Regions from separate parts of the Bradyrhizobium sp. CIAT3101 genome, predicted to be linked through region 3. Evidence: predicted binding sites of a transcription regulator. Region 3 holds the regulator's gene; each other region holds the start of a gene.
The links. Region 3 encodes LexA, which represses DNA repair genes until DNA is damaged. Its sites were predicted from a motif close to TGTTCNNNNTGTGTTCNG; they were not measured.

Region 1 (9,535 bases), 150 kb from region 3:
GACTGGCGCTGGGGTTGGACCCTCGGTACCGGCGTGGAGTACATGTTCGCTCCGAACTGGTCGGCAAAGGTTGAGTACAACTACATCGACCTCGGCAAGAGCACGATCCAGTACTCGCCCGTGGTGGCGAATCGCTCGGAGTGGAACGACACGATCCACACCATCAAGGCCGGCGTGAACTACCACTTCAATTGGGGGACGCCCGTCGTCGCGAAGTACTGATCCATCTGAAACCATTCAGGAATCAAAGGCCGGCCTTGTGCCGGCCTTTTTGTTTTTTGTTCCCGATGGGAACTATAGGTCAGCGACTGTTACATTTTGTATCTGTTGTGGCATTTGAGAGACACAACTTGCGGCTTCAGTGGTGTAAGCCGACGTCAGTTGGACCACAGCGTCCGATACTGCTTCCGACGCACGGAAGTCCAAAACAGAAACTGGGACTGGGATTTGTTGAATATGAAGAAGATCTTGTTGGCTTCGGCCGCTCTGCTCGCCCTCACTGGCGCCGCTTCGGCTGCCGACCTGGCGGCTCGCCCCTACACCAAGGCTCCGGTGGCCGTGGCTTCGGTCTACAATTGGACCGGCTTCTACCTCGGTATCGTCGGCGGCGGCGCTTGGGAAGATTCGGGCAGCCCGCGGATGCAGGGTGGCTTCGTCGGCGGCACTGCCGGCTACAACTGGCAGACCGGCAACGTTGTGTTCGGTGTCGAGGCTGACGGCGCCTGGGCCGATGTCAGTGCTTCGGCGACCGGCGCGACCGTCGTCCCCGGCTTCGGCGTCGTGACCGCGACCGCCAGCTCCAAGACCGACGCGATGGGCACCGTGCGCGGCCGCATCGGCTACGCCATCAACAACGTCCTGGTCTACGGCACCGGCGGCTACGCCTGGATCGACAACAAGATCACCCTCTCCGCGCTCGGCGTGTCCGCGTCGGACAGCAAGTTCCACTCCGGCTGGACCGTCGGCGCGGGCGTCGAGGCGTTCTTCGCTCCGCAGTGGTCGGTCAAGGGCGAGTACCTCTATCGCAGCCTCGGCGGCGAGACCTACTTCACCGGCGCTCTGCCCACCGGCACGCTCAACTTCCACACCGTGCAGGTCGGCGTGAACTATCATTTCAACGGCCCGATCGTCGCCAAGTACTGAGTTCAGTACCGGGCTTCGGCTCTTACGCCATCACGTTACGAAAGGCCGGCCTTGTGCCGGCCTTTTTGTTTTCGCCGCCCGGTGCGACGAACCGTCATCTCGATGGAGGCGCTTTCCCGCATGTTGTGGCTTATCGGGCACACAACCTGTAGATTAATTGCGCTAGACATAGGCGAACGGACCTTCGAGTCCGATGCCCTTCCGCTACACGGGACGGCCAAGCAGAAACTGGGGATTAGGTTGAAATGAAGAATATTTTGTTCGCTTCCGTCAGCTTGCTCGCAGTGAGCGCAGTCGCCCCCGCGATGGCCGCAGATCTCGCCGCACGCCCCTACACCAAGGCCCCGGTGGCCGTGGCTTCGATCTACAACTGGAACGGCTTCTACATCGGCGGCAACGCCGGCGGCGGCTCGAGCCACAATTGCTGGGATACGACCAGTGTCGGTGGCGTCGCCGTCCCCACGACGAGCGAGGGTTGCCATAATGCGACCGGCGCCCTCGTCGGCGGCCAGATCGGTTATCGCTGGCAGGCCACCAACTGGGTGTTCGGCCTCGAAGCGCAGGGCGATTGGGCTGATCTGAAGGGTTCGAACACGAGCTCGCCGGCCGCCTTCTTCCCGCTGGTGAACAATACCAAGATCGACGCCCTCGGCCTCTTCACCGGCCAGGTGGGTTATGCCTGGAACAACGTGCTCTGGTACGTGAAGGGCGGCGCGGCCGTCACCCACAACAAGTTCAGCGGCACTCTGGCTGGTGTCACCTTCGGCTCAGCAAGCGAAACGCGTTGGGGCGGCGCCGTTGGTACCGGCATCGAGTTCGGCTTCGCACCGAACTGGTCGGTCGGCGTCGAATATAACCACCTGTTCATGGGCAAGCACACCGACAGCTTCACCGCGTTTGGCCTGCCCTTCCGCGCTGACAGCATCAAGCAGGACGTGGATATGGCCACGGTTCGCGTGAACTACACCTTCGGTGGCCCGGTGGTCGCCAGGTATTGATCTGACGTTTTGAGCTTCGGCTCTGACGTCATCACGTTACGAAAGGCCGGCCTCGCGCCGGCCTTTTTGTTTTCGCGCCCCGATGCGCCGAACCGTCAAGGAATCGTAAGGCGCGCGCATGGCGCTCGCGAATTGGTTCGGCGAGTTGGGGACGCGACATGAAGACTTGGGCAGTGGCTGCGATCAGCCTGTTCGCATGCGGTGCGCTTGCACCGGCCGTTGCTGCGGATCTCCCGCTCTATTCCAAAGCGCCGGTGGCACCCGTACCCGCCCTCGAATGGACCGGCGTCTATGGCGGCATCAATGGCGGCGGCGGCCTCGGCCATGCCTGCTGGAGCGTTGTTGCCGTCAGCGGCGTTGCGATCAATCCGGCCGTCGGCGAAGGCTGCCACAATGCCAGCGGCGGCACGGTCGGTGCCCAGCTCGGCTATCGCTGGCAGAAGGCGCACTGGGTGCTCGGCGTGGAAGGCCAGGGCAACTGGGCCGACTTCAAGGGCAACAATGTCAGCCTGGTGCTGGCGCCGCTGAACAACCGCACCAGGATCGACAGCTTTGGTCTGTTCACCGGCCAGCTCGGCTACACCGTGAACAGCGTGCTGTTCTACGGCAAGGCGGGTGCAGCGGTCGCTCACGACAAATACGACGAGTTCGTTCCGGGCGTCGGCGTCGTGTCCAACACACTCAGCCAGACCCGCTGGGGCTACAGCGCGGGCTTCGGCGTGGAATATGCCTTTGCGGAAAACTGGTCGGTCGGCGGCGAGTACGACCATCTGTTCCTCGGCCATCACGGCGGCGATCTCGCCGGCGCTGCGCTCGTTCCGCCCGGTCGCACCGAGCGGATCGGCCAGGACATCGACATCGGGCTGATCCGCGTCAACTATCGCTGGGGCGGCCCGGTCGTCGCCAAATACTGAGCGAGATACGCTCCGAAAAAGGACTTCCTCCAAGGTCCTGGTCGTGCGCGGATTGCCCCAAATCCGCATCCAAGCGCGAACGAAGGGCCGGCCTTGCGCTGGCCCTTCGCTTGTTCCGGACGGCGCGCTACTGCCAAGTCACTGCCAAGTCCCGCCAGCGCGCCAACAATCCGTTGACGATTCGCAAGTCCCTCTGGAAATCCGTCTCCGTTCTTCCTACGTTCGCTGGCAACCCCATCGGCGCCGATCCCGGTTCCGGGCGAAGCGCGCCTTTTATGTCGGCGCGATCGCGCACCTTTGGGATTCCTTGAGGGCAACTCGGATGGATGAAGTGATCAAGGCGAAGCGCCAACAGCAGAACGCGGGCTCGAGCCTGCGCGCAATTACGATCCGTGGCGCGCGCGAGCACAACCTCAAGAACATCGACGTCGAGATTCCTCGCGACAAGCTCGTGGTGTTCACCGGTCTGTCAGGCTCGGGCAAATCCTCGCTCGCCTTCGACACCATCTACGCCGAGGGTCAGCGCCGCTACGTCGAGTCGCTTTCGGCCTATGCCCGCCAGTTCCTGGAGATGATGCAAAAGCCTGATGTCGACCAGATCGACGGCCTGTCGCCGGCGATCTCGATCGAGCAGAAGACGACCTCGAAGAATCCGCGCTCCACCGTCGGCACCGTCACCGAGATCTACGACTACATGCGCCTGCTGTGGGCGCGCGTCGGCGTGCCCTATTCACCGGCCACGGGCCTGCCGATCGAAAGCCAGACCGTCTCGCAGATGGTCGATCGCGTGCTCGCGCTGCCTGAGGGCACCCGCCTCTATCTGCTCGCCCCCGTGGTGCGCGGCCGCAAGGGCGAGTACCGCAAGGAGCTCGCCGAATGGCTCAAGAAGGGCTTTCAGCGCGTCAAGATCGACGGCACCTTCTACGAGCTTGCGGAAGCGCCGACTCTCGACAAGAAATTCCCGCACGATATCGACGTCGTCGTCGATCGCATCGTCGTGCGCGCCGATATCGGCCAGCGCCTCGCCGAAAGTTTTGAGACCGCGCTGAAGCTCGCCGAAGGTCTCGCGGTGATCGAGTATGCCGATACGCCAGCTGCCGCTGCTGCGCCGGCCGAAGAGAAAAAGAAGACGGCAAAAATCCACGACAAGAGCGGGCCCGAGCGCATCCTGTTCTCGGAAAAGTTCGCCTGCCCCGTCTCCGGCTTCACCATCCCCGAGATCGAGCCGCGGCTGTTCTCGTTCAACAACCCCTACGGTGCGTGCCCCGCGTGCGGCGGCCTCGGTGTCGAGCAGCATGTCGACGAGGATCTGGTGATCCCCGACAAGGAGCTCGCGATCGGCAAGGGCGCGATCGCGCCCTGGGCCAAATCGTCGTCGCCCTATTACACCCAGACGCTGACCGCGCTCGGCAAGCACTACAAGTTCACGCTGACCACCAAGTGGAAGGATCTGCCGAAGAAGACGCAGAACGCGATCCTCCATGGCTCCGGCGAGGACGAGATCAAGTTCTCCTACGAGGACGGGGTCCGCTCCTACGACACCAAGAAGCCGTTCGAAGGCGTCATCACCAACATCAACCGCCGCTATCGCGAGACCGAGAGCGAGTGGGCCCGCGAAGAGCTGGCAAAGTATTTCCACGACGTGCCCTGCGGCGCCTGCAACGGCTTCCGGCTCAAGCCCGAGGCGCTCTGCGTCAAGATCGGGGCTAAGCATATCGGCGAGATCTCGGAGCTGTCGGTCAAGAATGCCGGCGCCTGGTTCGAGACCGTGCCGGAGGCGCTGAACGCGCAGCAGAACGAGATCGCGGGGCGCATCCTCAAGGAGATCCGCGAGCGCCTCACCTTCCTGCTCGACGTCGGCCTCAACTACCTCACCCTCTCCCGCTCATCCGGCACGCTGTCCGGCGGCGAGAGCCAGCGCATCCGCCTGGCCTCGCAGATCGGCTCGGGCCTGACCGGCGTGCTCTACGTGCTGGACGAGCCCTCGATCGGCCTGCACCAGCGCGACAACGCCCGCCTGCTCGACACGCTGAAGCGGCTGCGCGACCTCGGCAACACCGTGATCGTGGTCGAGCACGACGAGGACGCCATTCTGCTCGCCGACCACGTGCTCGATATCGGGCCCGGCGCCGGCATGCACGGCGGCAACATCATCGCCGAAGGCACCCCCGCCGAGATCATGCGCAACCCGAAATCGCTCACCGGCAAATATCTCACCGGCGAGCTCGAGGTCGAGGTGCCGGAGCGGCGTCCGCCGAACCATCGCCGCACCATCAAGGTGGTGAACGCGCGCGGCAATAACCTCAAGAACGTCACGGCGGAAATTCCGCTCGGCCTGTTCACCGCCGTCACCGGCGTGTCCGGCGGCGGCAAGTCGACGCTGCTGATCGACACGCTCTACAAGTCGATCGCGCGCAAGCTGAATGGCGCCAGCGAAGGCGCCGCCCCGCATGACCGCATCGAGGGCCTGGAGCATATCGACAAGATCATCGACATCGACCAGTCGCCGATCGGCCGCACCCCGCGCTCGAACCCGGCGACCTATACCGGCGCGTTCACGCCGATCCGGGAATGGTTTGCCGGTCTGCCCGAGGCGAAGGCGCGCGGCTACGAGCCCGGCCGCTTCTCCTTCAACGTCAAGGGCGGCCGCTGCGAGGCCTGCCAGGGCGACGGCGTCATCAAGATCGAGATGCACTTCCTGCCCGACGTCTACGTCACCTGCGACGTCTGCAAGGGCAAGCGCTACAACCGCGAGACGCTGGAAGTCCTGTTCAAGGGCAAGTCCATCGCCGACGTGCTCGACATGACCGTCGAGGAAGCCGCCGAGTTCTTCAAGGCGGTGCCGCGCGTGCGCGAGACCTTCCAGACCCTGCACCGCGTCGGCCTCGACTACATCCATGTCGGCCAGCAGGCGACGACGCTGTCCGGCGGCGAAGCCCAGCGCGTCAAACTCGCCAAGGAGCTATCCAAGCGCGCCACCGGCCGCACGCTCTACATCCTGGACGAGCCGACCACCGGCCTGCACTTCCACGACGTCAAGAAGCTCTTGGAAGTGCTGCACGAGCTGGTCGCGCAGGGCAACACGGTGGTCGTCATCGAGCACAATCTCGAGGTCATCAAGACCGCCGACTGGGTCATCGACCTCGGCCCCGAAGGCGGCGACGGCGGCGGCGAAATCGTCGCCTGGGGCCCGCCGGAAGACATCGTGAAGGCGCAGCGGAGCTACACCGGCAAATTCCTGGAGCCGGTGCTGAAGAAGGCGCGGAAGCCGAAGCGAAGGAGCACGAGCGAGGCGGCGGAGTGACGACGCGATGCCGTACGGTTTTGAATTTGGAGATGATGTCGCATCTCCCGACGCTGCCGTACGCGCCAACGTCCCTAGAAAGATCGCGCACAAGACGGCGCTTCTAGCCACGATCGCGACGCAACTCAGATTTCCGGACTATTTTGGAGGAAATTGGGATGCGCTCGAGGAGTGCATCTGCGATCTATCCTGGTTGCCAACTGGCCGGGTACTCGTGAAACACGACGACCTGCCGCTCGTTGACGATGTACGGAACGCAATCGTCTACGTTGCCATACTGAACAGCGCCACCCGCAAGATGTCGAGGTCGGAGCAACATCCGCTTTCGATCGTTTTCCCAGCCCAATACCGTGACCAGGTCTTGTGGCTACTTCGATCCAGTGAAAGCTCGTAGGATCGGAACGTGCAGGCGGTTTGGCGTTGATCCCGGAGGAAGACCGACATGTCCGCTGGACTTGTGCAAACCTATCGCGCCTTCGCCCACAACAATGCGTGGGCGAACCATCGCCTTCTCACCGCTTGCGCCGGTCTCAGCCAGGCCGAGTTCGAAGCCGGGCGAACCGGCTTCTTCCCGAGCGTTCAACGCACACTGAACCACATCTATGTCATCGATCTCTTCTACATCGATGCACTGGAGGACGGCTGGCTCGGACCGCGCGCCTGGGAGAACGAGGTGCCGTATCCCTCGCTTTCCGAGCTGGAGCCGGCCCAGGCCGCCATGGACAAGCGCCTGCTCTCCATTTGCGATGCGCTGACGCCCGAGCTTCTCGACGGCTTCGTCCGGATCAATCGCAACACATCCGTCCAGGTCGAACGCCGAGATCGGCTGCTGATGCATCTGTTCCAGCACCAGATCCATCACCGCGGGCAGGTGCACGCCATGCTGTCGGAAACGGCCGTCGCGCCGCCTCAGCTTGATGAGTTCTTCGCGGAGGGTGAAGCGCCACTCAGGGCAGCCGAGTTCGCCGACCTCGGATGGACCGAGGAGACCGTGTGGAAATCCTAGAGCGGACCGGCTTCTTCTTTCCATGCCCTGTTGCGTCATATTCGACAGGGCCAGATCACCGACCTCGATAGAGCAATGCGCAGTCGCAACTATACGCTCTTCCGCAAAGCCATCCTCGCCGAGCAACAGGTGACATGCGTCTACGAGGGCCGCTGGCACGAGGGTGGCTCTCACCGAACCACTCAGACCTGCGTCAGCAACATCGATCTTGATATCAATGTTCACGTCCGCAAGTTGCGGTGACAATTGCCGTCTATGATCGCCGGGTTGATTTCAATACGCTCATGCCGCATGGCTATACTCGAATTCTGCCGAACAATTGCACGCCACACTGCTTGTCAGCGAACTCCCCCTCCTCCATGCCCTATTCCCTCGCCATCTTCGACCTCGACGGCACCCTCGTCGACAGCTTCCCCTGGTTCCTGCGCACCATCAACGACGTTGCCGATCGCTTCGGCTTTCGCCGCGTTCGGGATGAGGATGTCGAGGGGCTACGGCATGCCTCGACACGGGAGATTCTCTCCCGGCTCGAAGTGCCCTTGTGGAAGCTGCCGGCGATCGCGCGTCATGCGCGGCGGCTGAAGGGCGAAGCGGCGGCGGAGATTTCGCTGTTTGCGGGCGCCGAAGCGATGCTGCGGACACTCTCCGGGAACGGCGTGCAGCTTGCGCTGGTGACGTCGGACAGCGAGGTCAATGCGAAGGCCAAGCTCGGCGACGTCGCCTCCCTTTTCTCGCATTTCGACTGCGCGGCTTCGGTGTTCGGCAAACCGGCCAAATTCCGCCGGGTGATGCGGCGCGCCGCCGTGGAGCCGACCAAAGTCATCTCGATCGGCGATGAGGTCCGCGACATCGAGGCGGCGCGCGCGGTGGGCATCGCCTGCGGCGCGGTCAGCTGGGGTTATGCAGCGCCTGCAGCATTGCAGGCGCTTGCACCGGACTACATGTTCGCGCAGATGGATGAGATCGCGGATGCGGTCGGCCGGACGCCGGCAAAAATCTGAAGCACAAGAGCCCGCTGGGGAGACGGTAATGACACTCACGGACGCAGCCCGCCTCAAGCTCCTCACTCCGCCGGCCGGCCGCTTGCGCGTCGTGCTCGACACCGACACTTACAACGAAATCGACGACCAGTTCGCGCTGGTGCAGATGCTGCTGTCGCCGGAGCGGTTCGACGTCGAGGCGATCTACGCCGCGCCGTTCTTCAATGCGCGTGCGGACAGTCCCGGCCACGGCATGGAGTTGAGCTATCAGGAAATCCTGCGCCTGCTGGAGCGCCTGAACGTTGCGCCGGATGGCCTGGTGCATCGCGGCGTCATCGACTATGTCGGCCCCGGCAAGATGGCCCGGCCAGCCCCCGCCGTAGACGACCTCGTCGCCCGGGCCCGTGCAGGCTCGCCGGACAACCCGCTCTACGTCATCGCCATCGGCGCCATCAGCAACGTCGCCTCGGCGCTGCTCAAGGCGCCCGATATCATCGACCTCATCGTGGTGGTGTGGCTCGGCGGCCATGCGCTGGAATGGCCTGACACCATCGAGTTCAACCTCAAGCAGGACGTCGGCGGCGCGCAGGTGTTGCTCGACAGCGGCGTCCCGCTCGTGCTGGTGCCGTGCAGGGGCGTCACCTCGCGTCTTCATTCGACGGTGCCGGAGATCGAGCGCTACGTCGAGCCGCATGGCAGCATCGGCGCGTTCCTCGCTCAGAGGTTCAAGGAATATTCCGAGGATCACATGGGCTGGGCCAAGGAGATCTGGGACATGGCGCCGGTCGGCTGGCTGCTCAATCCATTGTGGGCGCCGAGTGTGATCATCCCTGCCCCGGTTCTCACCGATCAGATGACCTGGAGCGTCGACCGACGGCGGCACCCGATCCGCTACGTGACCTATGTGGATCGCAATCCGATCCTGAAGGATTTTTTCGTGAAGCTGCGCGATTTTGCGGCATCGAAGGTGCCGTAGGGTGGGCAAAGCGCAGCGTGCCCACCGATAGTCTCGTGGGCACGGCGCGTTGCGCCTTTGCCCACCCTAAGGCAGCGTGCGTTAATCCGCCCTACTCCGTCTTCCGCAAGAACGCCCCGAATGCGCGCGGGCCGTCGCCGGTCTTGACCTCGCCGATCACCTTCAGCTCGGCCGCATCGATGATATCGAGCGTGTTGCTCTCCCAGCAGGCGAC
Region 2 (9,535 bases), 2.8 Mb from region 3:
CGGCTCAAGGTCGCCGGCGCGCTCGGCGGTTGGGGCACGGATCATCCGGTGCTGAACTCCGCGCCGGCCGTCATCGCCTTCGAGGTCTCCGATACCGGCATCGGTATTCCACTGGAGAAGCAGAAGCTGATCTTCGAGGCGTTCCAGCAGGCGGACGCCGGCACCAGCCGCAAATACGGCGGCACCGGACTTGGCCTTGCCATCAGCCGCGAGCTCGCGAGCCTGCTCGGCGGCGAAATCCACCTGCGCAGCGCCCCCGGCAAGGGCTCGACCTTCACACTGTATCTGCCGCTGAAATATTCCGGCCCGACGCTGGCGCCGCGTGCCGCGCCGGCGCCGCAACAATACAACCAGCCGCCGGCACTGCAGCCGGCTGTCCCCGAGCAGCAGCGCGTCATCGAGCAGCTGCCCGACGACCGGCTCAATCTCGAACCCGGCGACAGCATCCTGCTGGTCGTCGAGGACGATCCGCACTATGCCCGCATCCTGGTCGACCTCGCGCGTGACAAGGGTTTCAAGGTCCTGGTCGCCGCGCGCGGCGCGGAGGCGCTCGAACTCGCAAAACAGTACCAGCCGCGCGCCGTGTCGCTCGACGTGTTCCTGCCCGACATGCTCGGCTGGACGGTGCTGAGCCAGCTCAAGCACAACCCGCTGACGCGTCACATTCCGGTACAGATCATCACGCTCGACGAGGACCGGCAGCATGCGCTGGCCCGCGGCGCCTTCTCCTTCGTCAACAAGCCGACCACGACCGAAGGCGTTTCCGCCGCGCTGACCCAGATCAAGGAATATGCGCAGCCACGACGCAAGCGGCTCCTGATCGTCGAGGACAACGAAGCCGAGCAGCTGTCGATCCGGGAGCTGCTGCATCACGACGACATCGAGATCGTGACCACCGATACCGGCGCGGGTGCGCTCTCGACGCTGCGCGAGGCCCCCTGTGACTGCGTGGTGCTCGACCTCCGGCTGCCCGACATGAGCGGCTTCGAGGTGCTGGAGCAGATCCGCCGCGATGACACGCTATCGAATGTTCCCGTGGTGGTGTTCACCGGCCGCGAACTCTCGGCCGAAGAGGATGCGGAACTTCACACCATGGCGCGCAGCATCGTGGTCAAGGGCGTGGAATCGCCCGAACGCCTGCTCGACGAGACCGCGCTGTTCCTGCATCGCGTGATCACGGAACTGCCCGTCGAGAAACAGCGCATGCTGGAGAAGCTGAACAGTTCCGACGAGGATCTGATCGGCAAGACTGCGCTGCTCGTCGACGACGACGCCCGCAACATCTTCGCACTGTCGAGCGTGCTGGAACGGCGCGGCATGAAGGTGCTGACGGCGACCACGGGCCGCGAGGCGGTGACGCTGGTCGAATCCAATCCGGAAATCGCCATCGTGCTGATGGACATCATGATGCCGCAGATGGATGGCTACCAGACCATCGGCGTGATCCGGGAGAACCCGGCCTTCCTCCGCCTGCCGATCATCGCGCTGACGGCGAAGGCGATGAAGGGCGACCGCGAAAAATGCCTGGAAGCCGGCGCGTCCGACTACCTCGCCAAACCCGTCAACACCGATCAATTGCTGCTTGCGATCCGCATGTGGCTGCACCGCTGAGCTGGATCCGAGAATGGACCACGAAAAGGTCAATATCCTCCTCGTCGACGACCAGCCGGCCAAGCTGCTCGCCTATGAGGTGATCTTGAAGGAACTCGGCGAGAACCTCGTGATCGCCTCGTCCGGCCGCGAGGCGCTGGAGGTTCTGCTCAAGACCGAGATCGCGGTGATCCTGGTCGACGTCTGCATGCCCGAGCTCGACGGCTTCGAGCTCGCCGCGATGATCCGCGAGCATCCGCGCTTCCAGAAGACCGCGATGATCTTCATCTCGGCAATCCAGGTCAGCGACATCGACCGGCTCCGCGGCTACGAGATGGGCGCGGTCGACTATGTTCCGGTACCCGTCATACCGGAAGTGCTGCGCGCCAAGGTCAAGGTGTTTGCCGAGCTCTATCGCAAGACGCGCGAGCTCGAACGGCTGAACCAGGATCTCGAGGATCGCGTCCGCGCCCGCACGGCCGAGCTCGAGAATTCCACCGCGAAGCTGCGCGAGAGCGAAGAGCGGCGCAGCATGGCGATTGCCGCCGGCAAGATGGGATCCTGGGACTGGGATTGGGTCAATGGCGACTGGATGTGGGACGAGGGCCAGTACCGCATATTCGGCGTGACGCCGGAGACCTTCAACGTCACCTCGGCCAACATCCAGGCGCTGCTGCACCCGGATGACGTCGACCAGTTCGGCCAGGCGATTGCCGCGTTCAATACCGGTGCGCACGCCTATGAAGGAGAATTTCGCGTCAGCCGACCCGATGGCGAGGTCCGCTGGTGCGTCGGCACGGCGGCCGCGACGGTGGATCCGGGCGGCCGCGTGGTGCGGGTGAGCGGCGTCACGGTCGATATCACCGAACGCAAGCGCGCCGAGGAACGGCAGAACCTGCTGGCGCGCGAAGTCGATCACCGCGCCAAGAATGCGCTGGCGCTGGCACAGTCGATCGTGCGCCTCACCCGTGCCGACGAGGTCAAGGCTTACGTCCATGCCGTCGAGGGGCGCATCAATGCGCTCGCGCGCGTGCACACCATCCTGTCGCTGTCGAGCTGGCAGGGCGCCGAGCTCTCCAAGCTGATCGAGGAGGAGCTTGCGCCCTACTCGCTCGGCGGACAGATCGAGCTCGCGGGTCCCGAGGTGCAGTTGCTGCCGGCGACAGCGCAGACGCTGGCGCTTGCGCTGCACGAGCTCTTCACCAATTCGGCCAAATATGGCGCGCTGTCGACCCGGTCGGGGCGGCTCGCGATCGGCTGGCAGGTCGAGAACGATCTCCTGATCCTGACCTGGGAGGAGACCGGAGGGCCGCTGGTCAGGACGCCGAAGTCGCGAGGCTTCGGCACGAGAAGCCTGCTGGCCAGTGTCGAATCCCAGCTCGGCGGACAGGCGCAGTTCGACTGGCGTTCGGAGGGCCTGTTGTGCCGCCTCAATGTGCCGTTGATACGCAAGAGCGCGGCAACATCGGCAACGCAGGACAAGTTCGAGGCCAGCACCTCCCCCGAACTTCAGCGCGCGTCGGGTTAGCGCGACGCAGCGACCTTCAGCCGTAACATCGGCTGAGGTTCATCGGCGACACGCCCCTCGAGCCAGGCCTCCGTTTGCGCGAGATCGCGCAACGCCGTCGCGTAGCGGCGGGCTGCGCTGCGCTCTGCACCGCGCGGCAGCTTGCGCGCCTTGCGCAACATGTCGGCCGCTGCGTTACGGTAGGCCAGCGAGCGATAGAGAAAGACCACCTTACCCATAGCGAATGTTCCCGTGTTGATGCCGTTCATCCTGGCAAGATCGGCATGAACGTCGGATGAAGCGGGGGATGACAATTCCTTCATGCAAAATGGAACCCGCGACGACGATGCGCGTTGGCGTGCCAGATCGATCGGCAGTTCCATGCGCACAAAAAAGTCGCCAAACAGGTCGCCAAATAGATCGCCAAGCCTGATCTCTCCCACCGGCATCATCAAGCTGATGACACACGCGATGATGGGCGCGGCACTCGGCCTGGTCTTCACACTTGCATTGATCCTGGCCAATCCTGCGGTCGCAGGATTGCTGAATCACGGCGGCCATGCGGCAGCCTTCGTCTTTGTCGGCACGATGGTGACGACGTTTGCCATCGGTGCGGCGCTGACGGGCGTCGTGTTCATCCTCAACGAGGACAAGGAATCTTGAAGCGCGCGTGAGGCGCAATGCGCTCTTTGGTTCGGAACTCCCGCGGCAATGAGCGGTTGGCTCTGCCTGCGTCAATTCAACTCAGGGAGTTCCCGCGCATGAACACGACCAAGCTCACTCTCACCGTGATGTTGGCAACCGGCCTCGCTGCCGCGCCCTTCGCCGCGCAGGCCAAGTCGCACAAGGCGAAGCATGAATCATCGACCTCGTCGTCGCAGACGACAGGCGCCAACATGAAGAAGACCGTACCTGCCGACGCGTCAGGCCAAGGCGGTGCTGGCCCCGGCAGCGATCAGGGTGGCAGCATGACCAAGCCCCAGAACGGAATGAGCAAGTAAGCGCGGGCTCAATACAATGAGAAGCCCCGCGGCGACGCGGGGCTTTTCGTTGCTTTGGCGACGCCGGTCTCAATCAGCGGTCGAGGCGCATGGCCAGCAAGCTTAGCGCCACATCGTCGGCGCGCGGGTCAGCACGTCCCGGCCGGCGCGCTTCAAATCGTCGACCGAACATTGCCCCGATCGAGCAAGATCACCCAGTCGAGCGGCAATTCGTTGGCGCGTCGCCATTTCGGACGGCGCAAGATCGGCACAGACCTCATCAAGCACAGCCCTCAGCAGAGCGGCCATTTCGGCTTCCGGCACGGACGAGCTCCGGCATTTCGCGTTGCGCGATCGCTTTAGCTGCGTCGAATGTCAGTGATGTTAAGGTGGCCGCGTGTGGGAGCTGTCTTCACGAGGTGGTCGAGCCGCGCCCGCTTGCGCGTAATCAGGAGCTGGGCCGCGGCATCGTCGAGGCCCTCGCGCTGCAATTGCCGGATCGCGGAGCCCAATTCGAGGATCTCGGCGCGGAGCTTCAGAATCCGGTAGGCGTCCGGGTCTTCTTCCACCGCCAGCCTCCATCCGCCACCGCCGTGGCATGTCTCAACGGCGCGCCGCCCTGCTCTCGCTCTTCTGCGCGCGAAGACGCACCCGGTCGCGGATGTCGGGCAACACCCCGCCACCGCCAGCGGCCTTCCATTCGCCGATCAGCAGATTGATTTTCCGGCGCAGCTCCATCTGCGTCAGGGCCCGTTCGGTGCAGTCGCGATCGCGATTGACGAGATCGCGCACGGACGCCTCGACATCGGCCATCTCCAGCCTCAAGGCACTGATTTTGCGTCGAATTTCATTAATTCTGTTGTCCATGGCTTGTTAGAACAAAATAAGAACATATAGTCAAGTCACGAATTCAGAGTGGAGAGCAGAGATGCAGGTTCAGGGTAAATACGACGCCAAGGCTTTTCTCATGGAGCAGATGACCCGGGCGCAAGGGCTGCGGCTGAAGCGGCTGAGCGAAGAGGCCTACCAGCCCGCGCAATACGATCGCGGCCTGTCCTCGGCCGAAGCCGCACGCCGCATCCAGGTGCTTGAAGCGGAGATCGAGCTCGCGAACTCCTTCTGAGGCGCGCGGCCGGCGCCTTTGGAACGTTGCGTCAGCCCTCCTGTTCTCTTCCGAGGCCAAGGGGAGGTCAAGGGAGAGAGTTGATGGCACGCAAGGCAAAGAAACGCCGCTACTCACGCAGTGCCGGCAGTGATGTCGAACGAGAGATGCGGCGCTACAAGAAGGGGACCGCGAAGAGCGGACCCGGCGGTCGCGGCGGTCGCGTGAAGAGCCGCAAGCAGGCGATCGCAATCGGCCTCTCGGAAGCACGCGCAAAGGGCAAGAAGGTGCCGAAGAAGGCATCGAAGAAAACGTCAAAGAAAACGTCAAAGAAGAAGACGGCCAAGAAGAGCTCGAAGCGGAAATCCGCCAAGCGCTGACGCCGCCCGGCGTCAGATCATGCTGCCGGGCATGAAGCAGCGAATCGAAACGCCGAACGCTGTCTTGACCGGCCAGACCATGGTGCGACCGGCGCGGTTCGGCTCGGTAATCACGGCTTCGTCGGGGACCTCGACCCACTCCCCGTCAAGACGAACCCGGTAATGCCCATTGTGCGAGTCCCAGTCGGGATCGGCGACGGCAACGCCGTCCGCGTCCGAACAGCATGGACCGAGATGGCTGCGCAGGCTGTCGAACCAGGGTTTTAGCGGTGAGTCGGTGAAGCGGCCGTCGTCGCGCCCCAGGGCATTTCCGGTCGACAGCACGAGTGGCGCCAGCAGCAGCGCAAGCTTCAGCGAGAGCTTCAATCGATCCATGTCGGCACCGATCAAATGCGGACCACCGGCCGGTTCCACAAAGCAGCCGGACGTCCGAAGTTCCACTCCAGCAATTTGCCTCGGCGCCGTCACTGCCGCCAAGGCACAACACGCGATTCCAAATTCTGACGAGCGAACGCGGCTTTTTCGGACGAACCCGTCACCAATGCTGCCGTTAACGAGAATGTTATCGACAGCCTGTGGGTATCTCGAGAGGTATGCACGAAAAAGGCGGCCCGCAGGCCGCCTTTTGAATTTGTTGTCAGGATCCGGAAATCAGGCGAGCGGCACCGCGACGAAGCGGGTCGCCTCAGCGCTCTTCACCTGCAGCAGCACGCTGTTCTTGCCGGACGATTTGGCCTGCGCCAGCTCGGAACGGACGTCGCCGACATTGGAGACCGCCTTGCCGCCGACATTGAGGATGACGTCGCCGGTCTGGATGCCGCGCTGCGCTGCCGGTCCCTGCGGATCGACCTCGGTGACCACGACGCCCTTCTGACCTGCGCCCTGGACCTCGCCGGCCGGTGCCAGGCTGAGGCCGAGGCGCGGCGTGCCGGGAGCCTGCTGCGCCTTGCCGTCACCAGACTTATCGCCTCCTTTGGCCTGCCGCTCGTTCGACAGTTCGCCGAGCGCGAGCGTCACCGTCTTGGTGTCGCCCTTGTGAACGACGTCGAGCTTTACGGACGTGCCCGGTGCCAGCGTGGCGATGGTGCGGGCGAGATCGCGGGAGTCCTTGATCTCGGTCCCGTTGACGGCGGTGATGACGTCGCCCGCCTCGATGCCGGCCTTCGCTGCCGGGCTGCCATCCTGCGGGTTGTCGACGATGGCGCCGCGCGCCGCCTTCAGGCCGAGGCTGTCGGCGATCTCCGCGGTCACCGGCTGCACCTGCACACCGAGCCAGCCACGGGTGACGGCACCCTTGTCCTTGAGCTGCGCGACCACGAGCTTGGCGGTCGAGGACGGAATATCGAAGCCGATGCCGACCGAGCCGCCCGAGGGCGAGAAGATCGCGGTGTTCACGCCGATCACGTTGCCGTTCATGTCGAAGGCCGGACCGCCGGAATTGCCCTTGTTGATCGGCGCATCGATCTGGATGTAGTCGTCATAGGGACCATTGCCGATGTCGCGGCCGCTGGCCGAGACGATACCGGCCGTCACCGTGCCGCCGAGGCCGAAGGGATTGCCGACCGCGACCACCCAGTCGCCGATCCGCGGCTTCTGGTCGGAGAATTTCACGAACGGGAAGTCCTTCTTGCCGTCGACCTTGATCAGCGCGAGGTCGGTCTTCGGATCGGTGCCGACCACCTTCGCGGTGTAGATCGTGCCATCATCCATCGTCACCTGCACGGACTCGGCGTGGTCGACGACATGGTTGTTGGTCACGGCATAGCCGTCGGCCGAGATGAAGAAGCCGGAGCCCTCGCCCGTGATCACCTGGTGGCGCTGGCGCGGCATGCCATTCATGCCACCCTGGCCGCGGAAGCCGAACTGCCGCTGGAACTGGTCGAACGGAGAATCCTCGTCCTGATCCATCCGGTTCTGCTGCAGCATCGCGCTCTTGTCGTTGTCCTGGTCGATCTTCACCCGCACCGAGATAACGGCGGGCTTGACCTTGCTGACGAGGTCGCCGAAGCCCGGCGGCGTCGCGGCGCTCTCAGCGGCCTGCGCCGGCGAAATCAGGGAGTTCACGCCGAACGGCGTCGAAGCCGGAGACGCAGCCAGCACGGCCACGCCAAGCGCGGCCACAGTGCCGAGCAGCGCGAGCCGGCGCGGCCTGAGAATTGTACGGGTGCTTTTGGTGTCGGAATTGACGCGATCGATCATGTCGAAATGTCCATGTTGGGTAAGTCGCCTTGCACCCAACATGGACATCGTCACCTTACGGCGTCCCGTCCACGCGATTAAATCTTGGCAAAGAAAGCGCGGCGGGCGGCCGCAGGCTAAATTTCCTCGCCGCGCACTTGATGCAGCTCAACGTGAGCCCCCCGCGCAGTGAAAAACTGCGCCCATTGGATGATGGCCATCGGAGGCGCACCATGTACAAGGATATTCTCGTCCACATTCCGACCGAGCGCCCGATGCGCGCCCTGATCGACGGCTCGATCTCGCTTGCGGCCAAGCTCAACGCCCACATCGACGCGGTCGCCGTTGGCTATGTCGCGGGCACGGCTGCTTATGCCATGGAGGGTGGTGCTGCCGTGGCAGCCGTGTTCGAGATGGAACGCGAGCGCGCGATGGAACGGGCCGAGGCGGCACTCGCGGTATTCAAAAGCGGAGCCGCCATCGCCGGGATTTCCTATACCTGCCACCCGCTCGGTGCGATCCCGGTCGATGCAGCCGCCTCGCTCGGCGAAATGGCACGGCTGCATGATCTCAGCATCGTGCTCCAGCCCGATCCGGCGCTGGCGTCGTTCGACAACGACGTGCCGGGCGAAATCCTGTTCCAGGCGGGTGGTCCGGTGTTGTTCCTTCCCCACACCTTCCGCGGGACATTCAGGGCGAAGCGGGTCGGCATCTGCTGGGATGGCAGCCGGCTTGCGAGCCGCGCGATGCGCGACGCAGCGCCATTGCTGGCACGCGCCGAGGAGATCGTGATCATTGCGATCAACGAGTCCGACACCGCTCCCGAGGAGGCTTCCGCGAGCAATCTGGCGAAACATCTGGGCCGCCGCGGCCTGTCGACGCGCACGGACAGCCTTTCGGCCACGCGCGCCAATATCCAGCCCACCATCCTGTCATTGGCGGCGGACGAGAGCCTCGATGTGCTGGTGATGGGCGGCTACGGCCATTCCCGATTGCATGAGCGCTTTCTCGGCGGCGTCACCCGCGCCATGCTGGAAGCCATGACGGTCCCGACGCTGATGTCGCACTAGCGAAGGCGGAACGGATTCACGCTCACGCCGCGGCGGGTCGCTCCCATGCTGCGGCTGCGATGGCGTCGTCTTCGCGTTGCGCATTGCACGCGTCGAAATGCGCCTTCAGCGCGATCTCGGCAAGATATTCGAAATGTTCGGCCTGGCCGAGCAGCTGCCAGTTCTGGAGCGGCCGATAGGCGGCCTGCTGGCGACAGAGGGACGCCAGCGCGCGGTAGCGACGTACGTTCTCCATGAGACCCTCCCTCGCATTCACACGGGCTTATTATCCTGATTTGCGTCACGCCGATGGCGGTTGTGCAAAACATTTTCTGCGTACACAGCCGGCTTAACCTTGGTTAACTCTAGGGAAACCGGACGACGCACATTGGTTCCTATCGGGCGAACTCGAGCCTGAAACTCACGATGGGTTTAGGCGTAACGGCGGCGTTCGACGTTGATGCCGATCAAATCGAAATAACGTTCGATCGGTTCGGGCCGGCCGATCAGATAACCCTGCATTTCCTCGCAGGCCTCGCACGCGAGGAAGGCACGCTGCGCCTCCGTCTCCACCCCTTCCGCGACGACCGGAATGTGCAGGGCGCGCGCCAGGCTCAGGACCGCACGAACGATCTCGGCCGACTTCGGCGTCGCCTCGAGATCGGAGATGAAGCTGCGGTCGATCTTGATCTTGTCGAACGGGAACGACTGGAGATAGGACAGCGACGAGTACCCGGTGCCGAAATCAT
Region 3 (9,535 bases):
GGAACGCGATCTTCGCCGGCGAGATGCCCGACATCGCGGAATTGCTGCCGCGCGCGGCGAAGCAGATGCCGCTCTACGCCTTCTCCAACACCAACCGCCCGCATGTCGACCATTTCTCGAAAGAGTATGCCGATCTGCTCGGTCATTTCCGCGCGCTGTACCTCTCCTCCAGCATCGGCCTGCGCAAACCTGATGCGGAAGCCTTCGACCACGTCGTCACCGCGATGGGGGTGCCCGCCAACCGGATCGTGTTCTTCGATGACCTCGCCGCGAACGTCGAAGGCGCCCGCGCCCGCGGGCTGAAGGCCGTGCATGTCACCTCGCCCCGCGACGTCGGCATGGCACTGAAGGCGCTGGGGATCTGACCGCCGTTTCCGGAGCAATTTCACCCGGACGAGGAACCAAACGGCTCTGTGCATTTTTATACGAAGTTCCGGGAACGGAATGCCCCCTTCCGGACTCTAGAGTCGGTTGGGAATTCTACGAACGGACGTATCATCGTGTTGGGCAAAACCTACCTCACCAAGCAGGCCTCCCTGCTGGTCAAATTCGCCAGGACCACCTCTGATTCCGAGCTTTCCGCCAAGCTGATGAGCAAGGCGGCTGATCTGAAGGCCCAGGCCGATCCGATGCCCGACAGGGATCAAGGGCCTCAAGCGCCCGACGTCAGTCCGGAGGGGACCTGAGGATGCTGGCCGTGGCTTCCATCATCCTCGTGCTTGCCATGGCTATCCTCCTGCCCGTCTATCTCGCCTTCCGGACCATGCCCCGGCGGACCTGATGCTCTCACTCCATCGCCGCGCGGGTGATGCAGGATCAATCATCCTGCGCGACCGTCGTTTTGCCTCCTTGCCTGCACTCGGCTAGAACTCTCGCCGCTGATTTGCCCGAACGGGCGTAGCTGGAGTTTTTCACCGTGGCCCTCATGCCGGTTTCTGACGCGCTCGCCGCGGTGCTCGCCGGTGCGGAGCCACTGCCTGAAGAGACGGTCGCGCTCGAGGCGGCCTTTCATCGCGTGCTCGCACGCGACGTCGCGGCGCGGCGGACGCAGCCGCCCCAGGCGATGTCGGCGATGGATGGCTATGCCGTCCGCGCAGCCGATGCGGCGAAGATTGACACGCAGCTTACCGTCGTTGGCGAGGTCGCTGCAGGACGGCCGTTTGCAGGAATGGTCGGCGCCGGTGAAGCCGTGCGGATCTTCACCGGTGGCGTCGTTCCCGAGGGCGCAGATGCGGTCGTGATCCAGGAAGACACTGTCGCTGACGGCAGGCACATCGCGATCAAGGAGGCAGCCCTCACCGGGCGGCACATCCGCCCGGCCGGCATCGATTTCTCCGAGGGCGACGTGCTCCTGCGCAAGGGCGCCAGGCTCACCGAGCGCGACCTCGCGCTCGCCGCCGGCATGAACCACCCGCAATTGGCCGTCCGCCGCCGCCCGAAGGTCGCGATTCTCGCGACCGGCGACGAGTTGGTGATGCCGGGCAGCACGCCGGGCCACGGCCAGATCGTCTATTCCAACGGCTACGCCCTGCATGCGCTCGCCCGCAGCGAGGGTGCCGACACCATCGACCTCGGCATTGCGGCCGACACGCTCGCCGCCACCACGGCCGGCATCCGCCGCGCGCGCGACTCCGGTGCCGACATCCTGATCACGACCGGCGGCGCCTCGGTCGGCGACCACGATCTGGTGCAGCAGGCGCTGAAGGACGAAGGCACCTCGATGGCGTTCTGGAAGATCGCGATGCGGCCGGGCAAACCGATGATGAATGGACAGCTCGGGGCGATGCGCGTGATCGGCCTGCCAGGCAATCCCGTGTCATCCTACGTGTGCGGCTTCCTGTTCATGGTGCCGCTGATTCGCGCGTTGTCCGGCCGTTCGATGGTTCATCACCGCCGCGAACGCGCCGTGCTCGGCCGCGACGTCGCCGCCAATGACCAGCGCGAGGATTATCTGCGCGCGCGCCTCGATCTGCGTGATGACGGCACGCTCGTCGCGCTTCCCGTCAACCACCAGGACTCCTCGCTGCTTGCAAATCTCGCTGCGGCACAGGCACTTCTCGTGCGCGCGCCGTTCGCGCCGAAGGCCGAAGCGGGCGCGCCTTGCGAGGTGCTGCGACTGCCCGCCTGAGCGCATCGTTCGCAACCGTTCCGCGAACTTTGCCGCGTTCACGGTAAATTAAGCAGTTGCGGAACATGTATCGAACATATAGTGTCCGTTCATGATTTGTTTCGAGCATGTAGCGGCTTATCGCTGAATTCAGCGTCTCGGAATCGAACGACATCAACCGGGGGATTTTGGTCGAGATGTTAACGCGCAAACAGTACGAGCTCCTGCGGTTCATCAGCGAGCGCCTGAAGGAAAGCGGCGTGCCGCCCTCCTTCGACGAGATGAAGGACGCGCTCGATCTGCGCTCGAAATCAGGCATCCATCGCCTGATCACTGCGCTCGAGGAGCGCGGCTTCATCCGCCGCCTGCCCAACCGCGCCCGCGCCATCGAGGTGATCAAGCTGCCCGAGCTCCAGGCCGCCGCCGGCAGCCGCCGCGGCTTCACGCCGAGCGTCATCGAGGGCAATCTCGGCAAGGTGCGTACGACGTCGAGCCCGCCCGCCGACGAGGGCGAGCGGCCCGTGGCGGTGCCCGTGATGGGCCGGATCGCGGCCGGTACGCCGATCGAGGCTTTGCAAACTCGCAGCCACACCATCAGCGTCCCGCCCGACATGCTCGGCTCGGGCGAGCACTACGCGCTCGAAGTACGCGGCGACTCCATGGTGGAGGCCGGCATTCTCGACGGCGACATGGCGTTGATCCAGCGCAACGAGAGCGCCGACACCGGCGACATCGTGGTCGCCCTGATCGACGACGAGGAAGCAACGCTCAAGCGTTTCCGCCGCCGCGGCGCCTCGATTGCGCTCGAGCCGGCGAATGCGGCCTATGAGGTCCGCATCCTGCCGCCCAACCGGGTCAAGATCCAGGGCAAGCTGATCGGGCTGTACCGGAAGTACTGAGCGCGTCGCAATCGGCGACCGCAATCAACGATTGGAGCGGACGATTGTCCGCTCCGGCTGGATAGTCTTTCTGGTTTTGCACAGATTATCCGGCCCCCTCTCCAGCGCTACATCCTCGGCACGCCGCAACGAAGCACGCATCGCTTCGCAGGCCTTTCAGAGACCGAGGAGATCACCTTGCGCAAGATCGTTTTGAGCGCCGTCACGATGGCGCTGATTGCAGCATCAGCGTCTCAGGCTTTCGCCGCACAGCAGCAGCACCGTGCCCGCAAGGAACCGCAAGCGACGAGCGCGCAATTCGGCGATGCCCGCAACGCGGTCGAGCGGCCATCACAACCGGCCTGGCCATACTCCGGTTGGTCGGCGCCCGCAGGCCGCTGAGGCAACGCGCTGTTCGAATGCACGAGAGCAGGCTTTGTTCCTCGCGCATTTGAAAAAGATAATGTGATCGCGCTCTGCGGATGCGAGCCGCAGATTTGCCCACAAACAAGCATAAGATCGCGGCCTTCCACTCTGATAGGGGCCTGCGCCTCAGCGGAGGCGCGGGTGCTCTATCCCGATTGAGGAGCACCCCGATGTGTGACTACAGCCTGCATGCTGTCGCGACGCGCCCCGCAGAAGTGGGCGAGACGATCGTCACGACAACCTTCCGCGGCACCTCGACGCGCGGCTTCGCCTCCGAAGCCGACATGTCCGTCGCGGTCTGCCTGCTTCCGGGAACGGAGCTCGCCTTCGCCGACAACGTCCGCTACGACAATCGCTGGATCTGGACCCGCACCGTCAATTCGCGCGTCGGCAAGTTCGGCAAGGTCGATCCGCACATTCCCGATCGTCATCACGACGCGATCGAATTCCCCGACGGCAAATACGTGCTGGTGACGCAGCTCGTCGAAGGCCAGCGCGCAACCGTCCTGCAACTGCCCGTGACGCAGCCGCTCGGCGAGCGCGAGCACAAGCCGCAGATCAGCGCCGACAGGCCGCCGACCATCACCCGCCTGCCGATCGGCTGACGACGCCATCCCCGGCCGACAGGTCGGGCCAGGATCGAGATGTCCATCGCCGGCCGCGGTCGGCGAGATGGATTGGTTTGCGTCTGTGGAAATCATGAGCTCATCGCGCCAGCAAGTCGCACGAAGTTTGCGCTGCCTTGCCTGAATTTTGAACGTCCGCTCCGCAAGCAAATGGCCGATGCTGTTTGCAGCTTGAGGCAGCGGACAGGCTCGATGAAAACCTTCATTCGCGTCGTTGAACTCTGGGTGCCTGATCCAACGCGGACGCGGCTGGAATTCGGCGGCGGCCTCTACAGCGAAGGCCTGTCCGCGTTCAAGGCTGGCAGCGAGGATTTGCGCTTCGGATATGACGAGGGCCTTCCCGGCAAGGCCTGGGCGAGCGGCCATCCCGTGATCCTCACAAAGTTCGCCAACTCCTATTTCAAGCGGACCGACCAGGCTCTCGAAGCCGGCCTGACCTGCGGGGTCGCCGTGCCGGTGTTTGCCGGCGAATTCCTGCAAGCCGTCATGGTGCTGTTCTGCGGCGACGACGAGGCCCATGTCGGCGCGATCGAGCTCTGGCACAACGATGCCGAACTCTCGCACGAGATCGCGCTCGTCGACGGCTACTACGGCAGCGCCGACATGTTCGAGTTCAACTCCCGTCACACCAGATTTTCGCGCGGCTTCGGCCTGCCCGGACGCACCTGGAAAGCGGGCCTGCCGCTGATCATCAGGGATCTGCACGACGCCAAGAGTTTCCTGCGTTGGGAGGACGCCGCCAAGGTCGGGATCAATCTCGGCGTCGGCGTGCCCTACCGCACCGGCACCGACCGGACCTGGGTGCTGACGTTCCTCTCCGCGCAGGCGACGCCCATTGCGCGCCGCTTCGAGATCTGGGTCCCGAACGAAGCCCGATCAGTGCTGGTGTTTCGCGCCGGCGATTGCAGCGCCCAGACCGACCTCGCCGCGCTCTATGCGCAGAGATCGATCGCCAGGGGCGAAGGCAGTATCGGCGGGGCCTGGGCCACCGGCATGCCCGCGCTCAACGACGACCTCGCGCATGACGGCTCGATCGCCGCCGTGGGGGCTCGCGCAGCCGGGCTGAGCCGGATGGTGGTCCTGCCGGTGATCGGCAACGGCAGGCTCGAAGCGATGCTGGCCTGGTATCTCTAGCCAGCCAGCTCAATCCTCGGCCTGCTGATCGGCCTCCGAGGGCGTTGCGTCCTTGCTGCGCGGCGCGGCCGTCTTCGGCGCAAGGCTTCCGTCGAAATCGTCCGCACCGGCCGCCGCCGGCGACCAGGGGCGGTTTGCGCCCCTCGCCCTCACGCCCTGAACCGCAAAACCGTCGCCACGCTGCGTTAGCGCCAGTGCGCCCTGGCGCGCGAGACGCGATCGATCGACCACCATCGCGGCGCAATCCGGCGGCGCCGGCCTTGCCGTCACGACCAGCGCGGCGCGACTGCAATCATCAGCCAGCGCGTCGATGCGCAGCGCCTGCGCAACCATGCGGCCGTCGGCGAGTGGCGTCACACAGCCGGACTCGTCGCACGACACGCCGTCACCGAGCGAGGCGCTGGCGGCATCGCGCGGGTCGGCGTCCGCGGCCAACCATTCCTTCAGCAGGAAGTTGTCCTTGTTGGTCCGCATCAGATGCAACTGGCCGTCCCTGCCCCGCACGGCGACGTTCTGGCCGTCACCGGCGATGAGGATGTCGGGTTGCCGGACCGACAGACCCCAGATGGTTGCCGCGGCGAGCACGAACGCGCCCGACCAGCGCAGCGGCGTGCGCAGCAGGCCCATTAGGACAAGGCCGAGGCTCGCGGCGATCAACGGCGCCATACCAAAGGCCGGGAGGCGGCCGATCGCGCCCGGCAGTGCCGCCACCCAGCGCGTGACCGCGATCATCCAGTCGATGCCAATCCCCATCAGCCACCAGAACACACCGTCGAGCCCGAATGGAGCCGCGAGCAATCCCAGTAGTCCCGCCGGCATCACCAGCGCCGACACCACCGGCATCGCGCCGAGATTGGCGAGCACGCCGTAGGGCGTGACGCGGTGGAAATGGAAGGCGGCATAGGGCGTGGTCGCAAGCCCCGCGATCATCGAGGCCATGAACAGCATCGCGATCTCGCGGCCGCCCCATAGCGCGATGCGCGCGGTCGTCGAATGATCGGGCGAGGCAAACAGGTTCGGCATGCCGATCTGCACCAGCGCGACCAGCCCAAGCGTCGCCGCGAAGGACATCTGGAAGCTTGGATGCACCAGCGCCTCAGGCGCGACCGCGAGCACGATCAGCGCGGCCACCGCCAGCGTGCGGAACGTGATGGCGCGGCGGTCGACCATGACAGCGATCAGCACCACGGCGGTCATGAAGAACGACCTTTGGGTCGCGACCTCCGCGCCCGAGAGCAGCAGATAGAACGCGGATGCGACCAGCGCCGCGGCCGCCGACCATTTCTTGATGGGGAAGCCCACCGCCAGCCCGGGGATCAGCGCCAGCAGCGCGCGAACCGCGAAGAAGACGACGCCCGCGACCACGGCCATGTGGTAGCCGGAGATCGACAGAACATGGCCGAGGCCGGAGATGAACATCGCGTCGTTGACGGGCGTGGTGATCGCATCGCGGCGCCCGGTCAAAAGCGCAGTCGCGATCGCGCGGTTGTCGCCATCGAGCGTGGCGCGGATGCGCGCATCGATCGCATCGCGCAGGCCTTGCATGACCGCCGCATAGCGCAACCGCAGGCCGCCGGCATCGGGCGGCGTCACGGACGCGATCGCTCCCATCACGAAACCGGAGGCGCCGATGCCCTGGAAGAACATGTCGCGCGAGAAATCGTAGCTGCCCGGCCGCAATGGCGACAGCGGCGGCATCAGCCGCGCCTTCAGCTGCACGAAGCTGCCGACATCGGGCGCCGTGCCCTTGCGCACGGAGAGACGGACGCGATCGAGCTTCACGTCGCTGCGCTGCGCCTCCATCGCGGTGACGCGCAGCACGAAACGGTCGGTGCGTTCGCGGATGTCGCGGGTCTCGACGAAGCCCGACAGCGTTACCGAATAAAGCGGCCTTGCGAGCACCGTGTGCGCGATGCGCGCCGTCTTCCACGTCGCCATCGCAAAGCCGGCCGCGACCGCCGCGATCATGATCGCGGGCGCAAACCACCGGCTTCGCCGCAACAGGACGGCACCGAGCGCAAGCGCCACCGCCGTCGCGGCAGCGACCCACAGCACCGGCTCATGATCGGCGGCGAAGTAGAGCGCGATGCCGCAGCCGAAGGCGGTGGGCACCCAGGGAAACAGTCGCCCGGCGCCGGCTTCGGCCTTTGCCCATTCGCGCAGCCGCCCGACTGCCGCAGGCCAAACGCCAAAGCCTGTCGGCGCAAAGCCGCCGGCCGACGCGGTCCGGCCGGTCGTCGGCCAAGTCCCTGCAATCGGGGCCCCGGCAATACCCTGCGAGGCACGCTGTGGCCGGCCCGGCTCCGCCATTCCTTGGCAACCCCTGCGATACGCGACGGGTGCAGATGCTACCGGAACGTGCAGTTACGCGAATAGCGGTACGGATCAGGAACGAAGGGGCCGCAGCCCTACTTTTCCTCTTCCATCGTCACGGCGACATCCGCCTTGGCCGAGAGCCGGACCTTGTTGCCCTCGACGCCGGCGACCAGACCCTTGTCGATGAAATGGTGATGGCCCTTGTGGCTGCCCTCGCCGCTGTCCTTCTTGGTCAGCTTGATGCGGTTGCCTTCGACCTTGTCGACCGTGCCGACATGGACGCCGTCGGCACCAATGACTTCCATATGCTCTGCGATGTTCTGCATCGTGGGATCCTTGTTTGGACCCACACAACGCACCGGGAGCACGTTCGTTGCTTCGCAGGAATGACGATGCCGTGTGGCAATGCGCCTGTCAGATCAACGGCGCCTTGGCCGACGCATGGTGATTGACGATCTTCCAGTCGCCATCGTCGCGGATGATGACCCAGCTCATCTTGACGACGAGATCGGGCCGCTCGCCGGCGAGGTCAAAATTGATGGTTGCCCCCATGTTGATCAGGTCCGGCCCAGCATACGACGCCTGGACCTCGGAAAAAGCCGCGCTCGGCTTGCGCCAGCGCGGCAGGCCGTTGAAATAGTCGGCGACGCCGTCCCTGCCCCGATAGAGTTTCGGGTTGGAGCCGAAGAAGAACGCATTGCTGGAGTACAGCGATGACAGCGCAGCCGCATCGAGGCTCGCGAAGCCGGCACACCATTTCGCGATGATGGCGGAAACGATGGTGTCGGCCTCACTGGTCATTTGTCGTCCCCTCAGCCCTTGTCGCTTCAGCCTTTGGCGACTTCCTTCGCGAAGGTGTCGCGCAGGCCGATGGTGCGTGAAAACACCGGCTTGCCGGGCGTCGAGTCCTTGTCGCGCACGAAATAGCCCTGGCGCTCGAACTGCATCGGCTCGGTGGAATTGCTCTCGGCGACCGATGCCTCGATCCGCGCGTCGGCCAGGATCTCCAGCGACTGCGGGTTGAGATCGGCCGCGAAGTTCGAGGCATCCGGGCTCGGATTGGCGAACAGCTGGTTGTAGATGCGGATCTCCGCAGGCACGGACGTCGCCGCCGGCAGCCAGTGCATGGTCGCCTTGACCTTGCGGCCGTCGGGCGCGTTGCCGCCCTTGGTCGCGGGATCGTAGGTGCAGCGCAGCTCCACCACGTCACCCTTGTCATTCTTGATCACGCCGGTGCACTTGATGAAATAGGCGTAGCGCAGCCGCACCTCGTTGCCCGGCGACAGGCGGAAGAACTTCTTCGGCGGGTTCTCCATGAAGTCGTCCTGCTCGATATAGAGCTCACGACCGAACGTGATCTTCCGCGTCCCCGCCGACGGATCGTCCGGGTGATTGATGGCCTCGAGTTCCTCGCTCTGCCCTTCCGGATAGTTCTCGATCACCACCTTGAGCGGCCGCAGCACGCCCATGCGCCGCTGCGAGGTGCGGTTCAGCTCCTCGCGGATGCAGAACTCCAGCATGCCGACATCGACCACGCTGTTGGCCTTGGCGACGCCGATGCGCTTGATGAATTCGCGCAGGGCGGCCGGCGGCACGCCGCGGCGGCGCATGCCCGCCATGGTCGGCATGCGTGGATCATCCCAGCCGGCGACGTGGCCGTCGCGGACGAGCTGGGTCAGCACACGCTTGGACAGCAGCGTGTAGGTGATGTTGAGCCGCGCCATTTCGTACTGGTGCGGCTTGGACGGCACCGGCAGCTTCTCGATGAACCAGTCATAGAGCGGCCGGTGGTCCTCGAACTCCAGCGTGCAGATCGAATGCGTGATGCCCTCGATCGCATCCGACTGGCCGTGGGCATAGTCGTAGCTCGGATAGATGCTCCACGTGGTGCCGGTGCGCGGATGGTGCGCATGCAGGATCCGGTACAGCACGGGATCGCGCAGGTTGATGTTGCCCGCGCCCATGTCGATCTTCGCCCGCAGCACGCGCGCGCCGTTCGGGAATTCGCCGGCCTTCATGCGCCGGAACAGGTCGAGATTCTCGTCGAC

Region 1: the regulator LexA is predicted to act here: its motif matches at 3,264-3,281, upstream of uvrA (excinuclease ABC subunit UvrA).
Region 2: the regulator LexA is predicted to act here: its motif matches at 4,952-4,969, upstream of QA645_RS33460 (DUF3072 domain-containing protein).

What each region holds. Positions count from the first base shown of each region.
Region 1 is NZ_CP121634.1:4,476,701-4,486,235, reverse strand. Features, by position in the region: gene QA645_RS21150 (outer membrane beta-barrel protein) at 1-222, shown strand, start outside; gene QA645_RS21145 (outer membrane protein) at 457-1,143, shown strand; gene QA645_RS21140 (outer membrane beta-barrel protein) at 1,389-2,141, shown strand; gene QA645_RS21135 (porin family protein) at 2,300-3,055, shown strand; gene uvrA (excinuclease ABC subunit UvrA) at 3,378-6,359, shown strand; gene QA645_RS21125 (barstar family protein) at 6,367-6,753, shown strand; gene QA645_RS21120 (DinB family protein) at 6,802-7,365, shown strand; gene QA645_RS21115 (HAD-IA family hydrolase) at 7,725-8,366, shown strand; gene QA645_RS21110 (nucleoside hydrolase) at 8,395-9,321, shown strand; gene QA645_RS21105 (cytochrome D1 domain-containing protein) at 9,413-9,535, opposite strand, start outside.
Region 2 is NZ_CP121634.1:7,151,367-7,160,901, forward strand. Features, by position in the region: gene QA645_RS33420 (HAMP domain-containing protein) at 1-1,611, shown strand, start outside; gene QA645_RS33425 (HWE histidine kinase domain-containing protein) at 1,625-3,118, shown strand; gene QA645_RS33430 (hypothetical protein) at 3,115-3,549, opposite strand; gene QA645_RS33435 (hypothetical protein) at 3,557-3,760, shown strand; gene QA645_RS33440 (hypothetical protein) at 3,859-4,098, shown strand; gene QA645_RS33445 (hypothetical protein) at 4,201-4,401, opposite strand; gene QA645_RS33450 (hypothetical protein) at 4,437-4,646, opposite strand; gene QA645_RS33455 (hypothetical protein) at 4,681-4,890, opposite strand; gene QA645_RS33460 (DUF3072 domain-containing protein) at 5,006-5,200, shown strand; gene QA645_RS33465 (DUF6496 domain-containing protein) at 5,284-5,559, shown strand; gene QA645_RS33470 (hypothetical protein) at 5,572-5,934, opposite strand; gene QA645_RS33475 (Do family serine endopeptidase) at 6,211-7,758, opposite strand; gene QA645_RS33480 (universal stress protein) at 7,971-8,807, shown strand; gene QA645_RS33485 (hypothetical protein) at 8,830-9,042, opposite strand; gene QA645_RS33490 (EAL domain-containing protein) at 9,219-9,535, opposite strand, start outside.
Region 3 is NZ_CP121634.1:4,331,257-4,340,791, reverse strand. Features, by position in the region: gene QA645_RS20440 (HAD family phosphatase) at 1-365, shown strand, start outside; gene QA645_RS20435 (hypothetical protein) at 501-686, shown strand; gene glp (gephyrin-like molybdotransferase Glp) at 917-2,128, shown strand; gene lexA (transcriptional repressor LexA) at 2,305-3,006, shown strand; gene QA645_RS20420 (hypothetical protein) at 3,184-3,387, shown strand; gene QA645_RS20415 (hypothetical protein) at 3,582-4,016, shown strand; gene QA645_RS20410 (GAF domain-containing protein) at 4,230-5,171, shown strand; gene QA645_RS20405 (ComEC/Rec2 family competence protein) at 5,181-7,481, opposite strand; gene QA645_RS20400 (DUF2171 domain-containing protein) at 7,580-7,813, opposite strand; gene QA645_RS20395 (nuclear transport factor 2 family protein) at 7,902-8,288, opposite strand; gene QA645_RS20390 (glutamine--tRNA ligase/YqeY domain fusion protein) at 8,315-9,535, opposite strand, start outside.